3 regions of the Pseudoalteromonas sp. S3776 genome follow, and region 2 is predicted to be linked to each of the others. Evidence: predicted binding sites of a transcription regulator. Region 2 holds the regulator's gene; each other region holds the start of a gene.
What was found. Region 2 encodes sigma-54, which starts transcription at its own class of promoters, with help from an activator protein. Its sites were predicted from a motif close to GTTGGCACGNNNNTNGNNT; they were not measured.

Region 1 (4,290 bases), on a different contig from region 2:
GAATCACCACTGAGCGCTAACTCACCTTTTATATCTTTTCCTTGTTGCGCAATATTGCCGTTAAAAGTAAGGTCGACCAAGCGAGAGTCTACGCTTTGAGTAACCTCAAACATCGCACCTTCAATAGCCTTTGCTGGCGTATCAAGTTTTACATCTAGCTCAAAGCGCTCTTGCATATATGTAATGCCGCCTTTGATCTCTAATGTTTTACGCAGTGATGGTAATAAAATAGCCAGCTCTAGGTCACTAATTTGCTGTTTAGCGCCAGTTTGCCCATCTAGGTAAGTAAATGTACCGCCGTAAATAGCCACTTCACCTAGCTCTATATCAAAATTCTCTGGTAGCTTAACAGCCTCACCAGATTGAGTTTGCTCTTGCGGCTGCGCTGCTACAGCATCAAACAACTGCCAGTTAGCTTTACCGTTTTTATCGGTTTCTAATAAAATATTGGGCTCGTTAATAACAAACTTATCAAGTTTAAACTCACCACCAAATAACGATAACCAGGGTATATGCACAGCTAATTGCTCCATACTGGCCATGTCGTCGCGCGAGCCTGTCTGCATGTTTGCAAAGTGCACATCGTTAAGCTCTAACTTTAATGCAGGAAATACACTAAGCGTTTTATCACCTTTAATAGTAAGTGTGCGCCCTGTTGTTTTTTCAACCTGTTCAAATACTTTATTAAAAATAGTATCAGTTGGAATTAAAAACGGAGCGGCAATAATTAACGCAATACAAAGTAAGAGTATTACACCAACAATTTTGAGTAAGGTCTTCATGATCATCCTTTCAAACGTGCAAATAATGTTCTTATCATAGCGAGTGTTAGCTTTAAAATCATTGTCGTTGCGACAAAAAAGCTGTTTATTGTAATTTATTTAATTTGAGATGAATTTATGCTTAAAAGTAAACTTTGCGAAATTGGTGACTAAAAGTAAAGCTCATCAAATTTAAATCTAGCCAAGTATTAAGCCCTACAACATTGCATCCCTTGAATTGTTAGGTATGATGCACGGCCCTGTTGCTATTGGCGTATTTGCGCTAAAATAAAGCAGCTAAAAAATGTATCTACTCGGAGACTCTACAAGGCATGAAAAAACTGCTAATTTCACCGTCAAAAATGGCGTTAGGCGAACAAGAAAGTCAAATTTACCAAAACATCTTGAAGCAAGCTTCAGAACTAAGCCTAAACCTAATGGCCGTGAAAGTAGAAAACCACCCAGAGGATTTTTTAGGCTGGTGTTATGAGCTACTAAGTGCAAGTAAAGACCGCATAAATTACGACTTACTAGAGCCAAAACAGCTACCCGTTTTAAAAAAGCTGCACGATCAGCTAACCTCTGCAATTAGCTTTTTACAGCTTAAAACACTACGTGTAGCACCTTGGCCTGTTATTAGTATGTTTGTAGAGCAACATAAAGAACTTATTGCACTGGAAGAACAGCTTCGCCTTACCACGTATTTGCACACCATTCGTGAGCAAGCATTAAAAGACATGATCCCAGAGGATTTACTGGCATTTAGTGGTAAACACACTGCTACGCTCGACCCAAGCACCTATAACTTTGATGTTGAATGGTTTGCATCAACAAAAAGTGCAAAGGGTTTTCATCAAATGCTAGCCGACTTACCTGGCGCGTTTGACGATGCACTTGCTAACATTCCGCTTGAAGGAAATGTGAGCGAAGCTGATTACCAACAGTTTGTTGTTGCTTATTTACTTGCTTTTAACGGCAGTGATGAAAAACCTACCCTTGCCCCAGCTACACGTTTATTAGCAATGCGCCGCCCAGATGTATTTACGCCAATTAGTAATAGCCGTCTTGATGCATTATGCGCAGCTTTAGGTATTACAAAATTAAACAACCGCGACTTTGAGCGCTACTGGCAAGATATAGTACAAAGCATTCATGCTATGTCGTGGTTTAAAATGGCTAGTGGCAGCAATGAACTAGAAGCGCAACTGGTAAGTATAAAAGCGCTATTACCGTGCTTTTTTTACTATGCAGATGCCAACACGGCCGATAACTCAAATTATATTAAGCTATTAAACAAACCTAAACGCAGCACAACAAGTGCGGGAAAACCACAGCGTAGAGGTAAAGAGTCAGCCGAAATACTTGTAGACCGCGCACTTGCAGCCGATGACATACCAGAGCACATTCGCAGTAAACGCGACTCTATAATTAGCGAAGTACAAAAAGGTCGCGGAGTAAACGAAACAATTAGTCTTATGCGCACTATATTTGGCTAATTTTACCTAACCTAACTGTATTTTTCTGGTGCAGTTAGGTTAAATTATGCACCAGCAGTGTGCGTTTCTTTACTATCACCCTCATTCCCTCCTTTTTCGAAAATCCTTTAACATCTTGTTATAAAAGAACAAAAAACCAGTTTCAACCAAATAATTTTGAGCTGGCACATACAGTGCAATTCTATTTCCAGTTAAACAATAAAACGCCGCTAGCCAAAGGGTTGCCAATAAGAGAATAAAAACCTTGGCGAGCAAAAAATCATATAACGGGAAATGGACATGTTAAAACTAAAAAAAACCATCGCTATTAGCGCAATAGCATTAATGGGTGCAACATCTTTAACGTCAACGGCTGTACATGCTGAAGTAACAGCAAACGCAGCGGCTACGTCTAACTACTTATGGCGTGGACAAGAGCAAACTGGGGGCGATGCTGCTATTTCTGGCGGTATTGATTACGCTAACGAGTCGGGCTTTTATGCAGGCACTTGGGTCTCAAATGCATCTTGGGCCGATGAAATGACGTATGAGCTAGACCTATACGCTGGCTTTGGCGGTGATATTAATGAGACAGTTAGCTACGATGTAGGTTACATTTATTACGCTTACCCAGATGCAGCTTCTGAGGCAGATGCTGATTTCTCTGAGATTTACGGTAGCATCAGCACAGGAGGTTTCACCTTTGGTGCGGCAATCCTTGCCACTTCAGCCGCAGATGGTGATGGCACCGACTTTGGCGATTCGCTATACCTAAATGCCGATTACAGCTTTGCTGTGGGCAGTAATGGCACTGAGGTTGCGCTGCACTTAGGCCACTACTCTGGCGACTTTATAGGCGATGATAATATTATTGATTATGGTATCTCTGTATCAAAAGATGGTTTTACTTTTGGCGTATCTGACACCGACATGGATGAGTCAGATGTTAAAGTTTACGTAGGTTACGCGGTAGACTTTACGCTTTAAAACAAAATGTGTTACTTGCTGCAACACTAAGGGCCTTTTGGCCCTTTTCTCGTTTAGGGCAGCCTAAATACCCATAACACCCTCTAAGTTTAGAACTAATGCGCTCTTCCATGTTCACCAGTTAATCAATCACTACCACCATGCTGTTAAATCATTTACCCGTAATGCCAACTCGCTTAATTGACTAATCTACTCTGAGGCAAGAGAAACGTGGCGAAACCTAGCCAAAGTAAGCTATTTAGTTGCTCTAAACCTGAGGCTTTAACGCAGCCAGCTGCCACGTTTAGCCTTGAAGTAATTAAGTATTATTGAGGGTCAGTGTTATACACATTAGCTAAAACAAAAAAGGCCGCACTAAATGCGGCCTACAAGTTAGTAGCTAATCGTTAAAACTTAGCGAGGTTGTTTTTACTGTCTTTATCAACAAGCTTAATGTACGGGTCTACCCCTGCGTACACTGGTTTTTCTTTTACTTTTAGCTCAATAGTATTAGTACCAGAGACTATTTGATGCTTTTGCGAGTAAATAACAAAGTCTTCAGCGAGTAAGTTTTCAGGATCATCGCTAAATAATGCAATATCAATTAGCTCATCGAGTGGTTGCTCAGTCTCTTCACCTTGACCATCGGCATGCTGCTTAGTTGCTTCAACGCTCAGTGTTACTGTATAAAAACCTTTGCTATCAACATCATCTGTAACCGACACTGCTTTCATTTCAAGCTCATAAAGCGTTATGTATTTAAACTGATCATCTATAAAGCGTTGTTCAGCTTGTGTTGCATCTCGCTTTAAATAACTAAGTAAATCAAGTGTGGTTGGGTATGGGGTTGATTGGTATTTAAACTCATTCAAAAACGCTTTAAGTGCGGCATTTAAGCGCTCTTCACCTAAGCGGTCATACAAAGCCATCATCACAACTGAGCCTTTATTATAGTGAAGGTATTGTTGAGCCTGCGTTTTATACAGCGGCATTTCTTCAAAGGCTTCGCCTGTGCGGCCCATTAAATATTTATCTAACTCGTACTTTAAAAATTTACGAAGTTTCTCGGCGCCAAAGCGTTTTTTTAG
Region 2 (4,290 bases):
GTAAAGGCCTTGAAGCCGATTTGAAAACCGAAGTAATAAAACTAATTAACCACACGCGAACAATATATTATGACCAATAAACTCTCTAAAATACTTATTATCCCATCGCTGATGCTTGCATTTAGCGCTTCTGCTGCTGAGCCTGCTGCTCAACCGCCAGCAAACCAAATTTCTATTAGTGCAGACCGTCAAGAAGGTCAACTTAAAGAAAACGTAGGTATTTTTGAAAAAAACGTCGAAATTGTGCATGGGAACCGCAAAATTACAGCCGACCGACTCGAAGTACATAAACGTGAAGACCTAGGGGATAACAAACAACTGCTTATTGCCACTGGCAGCCCTGCCTACTTCGAAGAAAAACAAGACGATGGTACCGTAATGAGTGCCAGTGCAAACGAAGTACGTTACGACGTAGCAAAGCGCTTTTTAACACTTGTTGGGGATGCCGAAGTCGCGCAAGCCGGTCAAAAAATTAATGCTAAAAGTATTACCTACGATATGCAGCAGCAACTTATTAGCGCAGAAAAAGACGAAAACTCAACGGATCGTGTCCACACAATTTTAGTGCCTGTTGAAGCAAATATTAAAGAAAAAACAGGTAACGAAGGTCAACCATGAGCACCTTAAAAGCAGAACTATTAGCAAAAAGCTATAAAGGCCGCCAAGTTGTAAAAAATGTAGGCCTTGAGGTAGAAGCCGGCAGCATAGTGGGCTTATTAGGCCCTAATGGCGCAGGTAAAACCACCACCTTTTACATGATTGTAGGGTTAGTACCTAGCGACAAAGGTAAAATATCTATTGATGATAACGATATAACGTTATTACCTATGCACAGTCGTGCTCGCTTAGGCATTGGCTATTTGCCGCAAGAGTCATCTATATTTAGAAAGCTAACAGTTTATCAAAATTTAATGGCTATTTTAGAAACGCGCAAAGAGCTAAATAAAGCCGCGCGAGAAGAAACGCTTAACAACTTACTTGATGAATTTAGCATTCAACATATACGCGATAGCCAAGGTATGGCACTTTCTGGTGGCGAACGCCGCCGTGTAGAGATAGCCAGAGCACTCGCAGCGAACCCTAAATTTATTTTGTTGGATGAGCCTTTTGCTGGTGTTGATCCGATTTCAGTGTTAGATATAAAGAAAATAATAGAACATCTTAAAAATCGTGGCATTGGCGTATTAATTACCGATCACAATGTAAGAGAAACCCTTGATGTTTGTGAAAAAGCCTACATTGTTTCTCATGGGGAGCTAATTGCATCTGGCACCCCAGAACACGTATTAAATGACAAAACTGTACGCGATGTTTATTTAGGCGAGCAATTTAGGCTGTAACATTTAAGCCACACCTACAAGCATCTGCTAATATTAATTATAACAACATAAAAGGATTGTTAGAGATACATGAGGCAATCATTACAGCTGCGCATGGGCCAGCAACTTACAATGACTCCACAATTGCAACAAGCGATTCGCTTGCTGCAGCTCAGTACATTGGATCTCCAGCAAGAAATACAAGAAGCACTGGATAGCAACCCGCTATTAGAAGTAGAAGAGCAAGATTACACGGAAGAGTCGGCTGGAAAAAATGAACAAAAAGCAGATACGGATGATGTAACCGTAAGCGCATCGGCTGATGATACAACCAGTGAATACGAGCAAGACAGTGGTGAAGCTTTAAATAAAGACACCGTTAGCGATGATATGGCGATGGATGTAACTTGGGATGAGTACATGAGTGCAGCCCCTGCGGCATCCTCAGGCCCAATGCCAGAAGATGAGTCTATTTATCAGGGCGCCTCTACTGAAACGCTACATGAGTACTTAATGTGGCAACTTCAGCTTACTCCTTTTAGCCCAACTGACGAGGCCATTGCTATAGCCATTGTAGAAGCTGTAGATGACTCGGGTATTTTAACGCTAAGTTGTGAAGAAATTTTAGAAAGCTTTAACCAAGAAAACGATGACGACGTTGAAGTTGAACTGGATGAAATAGAAGCCGTTTTAAAACGTATTCAATTATTCGACCCTGTAGGTATAGCCGCGCGAAGCTTACAGGAGTGCTTGTGTATTCAGCTTAACCAGTTTGATAAAGACACCCCTTTTATAGAACAAACTAAAATGATCTTAACCGATCACATTGATCTATTAGCGGCACGCGACTATCGTACATTAATGAAAAAGACTAAGCTTAAAGAAGACGAGCTTAAAGAGGTCATGACTCTTATACATACCCTCAACCCAAAACCTGCAGATACAATAGTAAGGGAAGAGTCTGAGTATGTCATACCGGATGTGTCAGTTAAAAAAATTAAGGGCCGTTGGGTGGTAGAGCTAAACCCAGATAGCATGCCAAAAATACGCGTAAATAGTCAGTATGCGGCCATGTCACGTACCGTAAAATCAAGTGGTGATAGCCAGTTTATTCGCTCTCATCTGCAAGAAGCTAAATGGTTTATAAAAAGTCTTGAAAGCAGAAACGACACGCTGCTAAAAGTAACAAACTGTATTGTAAAACAACAACAAGCGTTTTTTGAACATGGCCCCGAAGCCATGAAACCAATGGTTTTAAACGATGTTGCTGAAATGGTAGAAATGCACGAATCAACAATTTCGCGTGTTACTACGCAAAAATATATGCATACGCCACGTGGTATTTTTGAGCTTAAATATTTTTTCTCAAGCCACGTAAGCACCGAAAACGGTGGCGAATGTTCGTCAACCGCAATACGTGCCTTAATTAAAAAGCTAATTGCCGCGGAAAACTCAGCCAAACCATTGAGTGATAGTAAAATTGCGGATATATTGGCAGAGCAAGGAATTAAAGTAGCTAGACGCACAATAGCAAAATACCGTGAATCGCTAGCTATTCCACCGTCAAATCAGAGAAAGAGTTTGATATAAGACGTAAAAAACAAAGAGGAAATGCTTATGCAACTAAACCTAACTGGTCGTCACGTAGAAGTAACTGATTCACTTAGAGACTATGTAAATAATAAATTTGCAAAGCTAGAAAGGCACTCAGATCATATTAGCAATGTGCATGTCATTCTCGATGTAGAAAAACTCAACCAAAAAGCAGAAGCGACTATTCATGTAAGCGGCGCAGATTTATTTGCCTCAACAGAGCACCAAGATATGTATGCTGCTATAGACTCGTTGATTGACAAGCTCGATCGTCAAGTCATAAAACATAAAGAGAAGCTTGCTAGACACTAATATTATGAAATTAAGTACATTAGTATGCCAGGACTGCAGCAAAGCTGCGGTCCTTTTTAGTAGTAAAAAAAGAATTTTAGAATTTATCAGTGAGCTGGCTCATGAAAAGCTCCCTTACTTACCACAACAGGATATTCTTAATGCGCTAGCCAGCAGAGAAAAACTAGGTAGTACGGGTATTGGCCGCGGTATCGCAATTCCGCATGGTAGAATGGGTGGCGTAGAAGAACCGCTTGCGTTAGTACTCGTTAGTGACAAGCCTGTAAACTTTGATGCTATTGATAACTGTCCTGTTGATATTTTTGTTGCACTCATCGTACCAGATGGCGATAACCAGCAGCACCTAAAGACTCTAGCAACCATAGCTGATAAACTGAGCAATAAAGAATTTTGCAAACAGCTGCGAAGCGCTAAAACCGATGCAGAACTGTATCAAGTAATTGTTGATCAATCGTAGTAAATACTAAGGGCTATAAATGGAGTTAATAATCATAAGCGGCCGTTCCGGTTCAGGTAAATCGGTTGCTTTACGCGTGGTTGAAGATTTAGGTTATTATTGCGTAGATAATATCCCGGTCAACCTGCTGCCCTCTTTAGTACGTAGTGTTTCAGATAACTATGACAAAATAGCTGTTAGTATCGATGTTCGTAATATCCCCAAAGAGCAAGACGAGTTTAACGATATTCTTGAATACCTACCGGACTTTGCTAAACCCACTCTGTTTTATTTAGACAGTGACGATCAAACACTCATAAAACGTTTTTCAGAAACACGCAGATTACACCCTTTATCAATCGATTCATTGCCGCTCGACTTAGCAATAAAAAAAGAAAAAGAACTGCTTGATGTACTTGTAACCCGCGCAGACTTTATGCTTGATACGACTGATTTAAGTGTTCACCAGTTGGCTGAGTCAATTCGCGAAAAAATACTCGGAAAAAAAGATAAACAACTAATTGTAACGTTTGAATCGTTTGGTTTTAAACACGGCATACCTAAAGAAGCTGATTATGTATTTGATGCTCGCTTTTTGCCAAATCCGCATTGGGAGCCTGAACTTAAACC
Region 3 (4,290 bases), on a different contig from region 2:
GTGCTTTAGGATTTGCGCTGCGTCTTCTTCAGATAAGCTCAATAAAAGAATCGCGGCTTTATCTACGCCATCTAACTTGTCAACATCAAATGCTGGCGGGAGTTGTTTTTGTTCTTGATCAGTCATCTTCTGTTAACCACGCTTTCACTACTTGTGATGAGAGTTCCGGTTCGTTCGCTACAAGTGCTCTTACCGCTTTAAGTAAATCTTCGTCGCCATGTAAGTCTGGCAGCTGCAGTGTACCATCACTTGAGAAACCAACAGCAGCAGAATCAAAGTCTTTATTTAGCATATCTAGCGTGCTATCGCCAATATCAACCCCTGAGCTTAATGCATCTTCGTCGTACTCTTCAAGCGTATCATCTGGGTAGATCAAGCGCTTAAGCATAGGCTTAACAACCGCCATAATTAATACAATAATAACTAAGGCGCCAAGCACAAGACGGATGATTTTCATAAACCAATCTTGTTCCCACAGCGGTACTTCTAAGTCTAAATCAACTGCTTCACGCACAAATGGTACGGTTACCACTTCTAATGCATCGCCACGTTGCATATCAAAACCCACCCCACCTTGTAATAGGCGACGTATATTTGACAAAGCTTCTACTGAGCGCGGTGCCATGGTTGTTTCGCCGTTTTCACCTACTTTGGGCACATAATCAACAGCTACCGATACGCTAATTCTGCGAATAACGCCTGTTTGTTGACGCTTATGCGAAATGGTGGTGTCTAGCTCAAAGTTACGCGTGGCCTCTTTATGTACTCGACTTGGGTTGGTTGCCGTACCTGCATTACTTTGGCCTGCCACTTCTGGAATAGTTGAATTCATAGGGGGCTGATTAGTCAGTGCCCCAGGAATACCTACCGCTAAGCCACCTATGTTGTTTTCTTCAAATGTGGTTTCGCTTCTAACTGCTGGTAAGTCTGGGTTGTAACGTTTTTGTGTTTCCTCTACTGAGCTAAAGTCCATATTTAAATCAACTTGCGCCGTGTAGTTACCCAAGCCGACCACAGGAATAAGAATACTGTCTATTTTTTCTAGATACTCTTGCTCACGTTTTCTTTCAATGTCGTATTCTTTACGAGAACGTGCTGCTAATGAGTCTTGTGAGCCAGAATTAAGTAAGCGGCCATTTTGATCTGTTACCGTAACACGTGAAGGCTCAAGCCCTTGTACTGCAGAGGCAATTATATCAACGACTGAATCAATCTCTTCACCATCAAGCGTACGGCCACGTTTAAGAGTCAATACCACTGTGGCTGATGGTTTTTTCTCTCTGCGTGCGAATACGTTTTCTTTTGGGATGGCTAATAAAACTTTAGCGCGAGTAACGTTGTTTAGTTCTTCTATAGTGCGGGCAAGTTGTTGCTCGCGACCGTGCTTTAAGCGCTCACGCTCGAGCCGTTGGCTCACACCAAAACCCATATCTTGCATTATGATATCGGTGCCTGAGGTAGGGCCTTGCTCTAAGCCTTCACGCGCCATCAATAATTTAATGTTTTGATACTCGCTTTCATCAACCGAAATAACGTTGCCGTCTAGCTCGTAGTCAATTTTTTGTGCATCTAAAAAATCAAGTGTTTGGATCAGCTCTTCTGTAGGCATTTTGCCAAGCGGACGCATATCGGGTTGGCGCGCCCAAATAATCACAAATATGGCAATAGCTAAACAAATAGCCAGCGCAATAATTAGGGTAACTTGGCGAAGCACATCAACCCCATTTAAGGCGCTTAAGTAGCCCGACTTTTGTTCTTGTTGCTCGTTGTCTTCACTTTGGTCAATACCGCCGCCAGCAAGAGCAAGATCTGTTGATTGATTAGATTGCGCCACAATAATTCTCCACTACCTACTTAAACAGGCATGTTCATAATTTCTTGGTATGACTCAACAAGTTTATTTCTTACTTGTACTGTAGCCTCAAATGCCACTGATGATTTTTGCGAAGCAATCATTGCCTCAGCAAGCGATACACTTCTGTCACCCATTTCAACAGCCACGACTTTTTGTTTAGCATCTTGTTGTAGGCCATTAACCGTATTTAATGCATCGCTTAGTAAGTCACCAAATTGAGCCGATGACGTTGGCTGAGCTTGCGTGGGTAGCTTATTAATTTGATTTGTATGGCCTGCTTCTAAGGCCATTGATTGCATTTCTTGGAATAACGCGCTGTTTTGAATTTTCATAATTTTCTCTGGCAAATGCAGTTAACGTTCATAAAGGGATTAAAGCACAAAGCGTGCCATAAAAATAAACCTTTAATAACATACAGTTAGCTATTGTTTTTAAGAGTCAGAGATTTGACAACCCTAAACTAAGCGTGGTTAGTTTAGGGTTATGTATAGAAGGGAGAGTTAGTTTATGCGGGTAGTGAAATACCTAAATCGCGCATTTGTGCGAGTTTATAACGTAAAGTACGCGGGCTGATGCCAAGTGTTTGTGCAACATCTTTACGTTTGCCTTGGCAGCGCGCGAGGGTTTCTAAAATTATTTTATGCTCTTTATCTTTTAGCTCATCTTTATAGCTGCCAGTATCTACGCTCGGCAGTGAGCTACTCGCCTCTACAGGCGTTATTTTGTCATCATAATATGCGTCACTGGGAGTACTCTCTTGCTCAGGCGCTATAACCTGAGTAGGCGCATTGGTGCTTGACGCTTGCATTAAATTTTCAATAAAAATAGCCTGCTCGCCAATTACATTGCCCGTTCGCAAAATAAGCGCACGTTGAATTACATTATCAAGTTCGCGTACATTACCTGGCCATGTATGGCTCAATAGTTTTTGCTCGGCATCACTATCAAGCGTTGCTAACGGCTCTTTATTTTTAACTAAATGGCGCTCTATTAAATGCTTAGCCAATACAATTATATCGCCTGGGCGCTCACTAAGTGGTCGCCACATTAATGGGAATACATTTAAGCGATAATATAAGTCTTCTCTAAACTTATTATCTGCAACAGCTTCTTTAAGATCGCGGTTACTGGTTGCGAGCACTCTCACATCGAGTGAAATTGTTTTGCGCGCACCTAAACGCTCAACTTCACGCTCCTGTAATACCCGTAATAGCTTAGCTTGCAGCCCTAAGTCCATTTCTGTTATTTCATCAAGCAATATAGTACCACCTTGGGCTTGCTCAAATTTACCTGGGCACGCTTGTATTGCACCAGTAAAAGCGCCTTTTTCATAGCCAAACAAGGTGGCTTCAAGCATATTTTCGGGAATAGCCGCGCAATTAATTGCCACAAAAGGCGCATCGCATCGGTTTGATTTATCGTGAATATATCGCGCTAATACCTCTTTACCTGAGCCGCTAGGGCCAAGCACCATTACACTTGCATCTGAGCGAGCCACTTTACTTGCAAGTTCTAATAGTTGAATACTGCTGGGGTCGGCTACAATTGGGCCATCAGTGTCTTTTGGTTTTTCGGGTAAATAGCGGCTAACCATATTTAAAAGCACCTCAGGGGCAAATGGTTTAGCCATATAATCAATTGCACCTAAGCGCATTGCCTCTACGGCATCATCAATCGTTGCGTAAGCTGTCATCATTAATACGGGGAGTTCTGGGTAGTTAAGCTTAATGCTCCTGAGCAAATCTAGGCCGCTCATCGCGCCCATTTGCACATCACTTACAACCAACGAAAACTCAGATTTCTTTAATTGGATCATGGCTTGCTCAGCACTTTGCGCTGCAACGCAGGCAATACCTGACATTTCTAACGTGTCTATGAGTGCTTCTCTTAAGCCTGCATCATCTTCAACTACCAGTATTGTATTGCTCATGCTGTTTTCTCCTGCATTGAGGTCGTGCATATGGGCAGCAATAAACTAAAACATGCACCACCATTGGCATTATTAACCACTTCAACACGTCCTTGATGCGCGTTTGCCACAGAACTTACTACAGCAAGCCCAAGCCCCGTACCTTGGCTTTTAGTGGTATAAAACGGTTCAAAAATTTTCTCTATTTGGCTCAGCTCTACCCCAGGGCCGTTATCGCATACGCTAATACGTACGGTGTCAGGTTCGCTACTATCTCGCTGTGCTTTTAAGGTCACTTTTGCCTGGCTGCCAATAATTTGAATACTATTATGAATAAGATTTTGAATAGCGCTGGCCAGCGCAGTTTTATTACCGGTGATTTCTATATCTGGCTCTGGTAACTCAACAGCAAGTTCGCTGTTATTTAAAGCCACCATAGCATCGGCACCAAGTTTTACTTCGTTTAAAAGTTGCTGCATAGAGACTTGCTCAACCACTTGTTGTTCGCCACTTTTAGCAAAAAGTA

Region 1: a site for sigma-54 is predicted at 2,418-2,436, ahead of CWC16_RS07070 (TorF family putative porin). Genes of this name have one in related genera too.
Region 3: a site for sigma-54 is predicted at 2,230-2,248, ahead of fliE (flagellar hook-basal body complex protein FliE). Genes of this name have one in related genera too.

The regions. Positions count from the first base shown of each region.
Region 1 is NZ_PNCU01000014.1:100,079-104,368, reverse strand. Features, by position in the region: gene CWC16_RS07080 (AsmA family protein) at 1-782, opposite strand, end outside; gene CWC16_RS07075 (hypothetical protein) at 1,094-2,257, shown strand; gene CWC16_RS07070 (TorF family putative porin) at 2,537-3,223, shown strand; gene CWC16_RS07065 (ABC transporter permease/M1 family aminopeptidase) at 3,610-4,290, opposite strand, start outside.
Region 2 is NZ_PNCU01000019.1:96,149-100,438, forward strand. Features, by position in the region: gene lptC (LPS export ABC transporter periplasmic protein LptC) at 1-80, shown strand, start outside; gene lptA (lipopolysaccharide transport periplasmic protein LptA) at 70-618, shown strand; gene lptB (LPS export ABC transporter ATP-binding protein) at 615-1,340, shown strand; gene CWC16_RS09780 (RNA polymerase factor sigma-54) at 1,410-2,909, shown strand; gene hpf (ribosome hibernation promoting factor) at 2,937-3,224, shown strand; gene CWC16_RS09790 (PTS sugar transporter subunit IIA) at 3,229-3,681, shown strand; gene rapZ (RNase adapter RapZ) at 3,701-4,290, shown strand, end outside.
Region 3 is NZ_PNCU01000010.1:30,514-34,803, reverse strand. Features, by position in the region: gene fliG (flagellar motor switch protein FliG) at 1-126, opposite strand, end outside; gene fliF (flagellar basal-body MS-ring/collar protein FliF) at 119-1,834, opposite strand; gene fliE (flagellar hook-basal body complex protein FliE) at 1,855-2,187, opposite strand; gene CWC16_RS05575 (sigma-54-dependent transcriptional regulator) at 2,361-3,785, opposite strand; gene CWC16_RS05570 (sensor histidine kinase) at 3,782-4,290, opposite strand, start outside.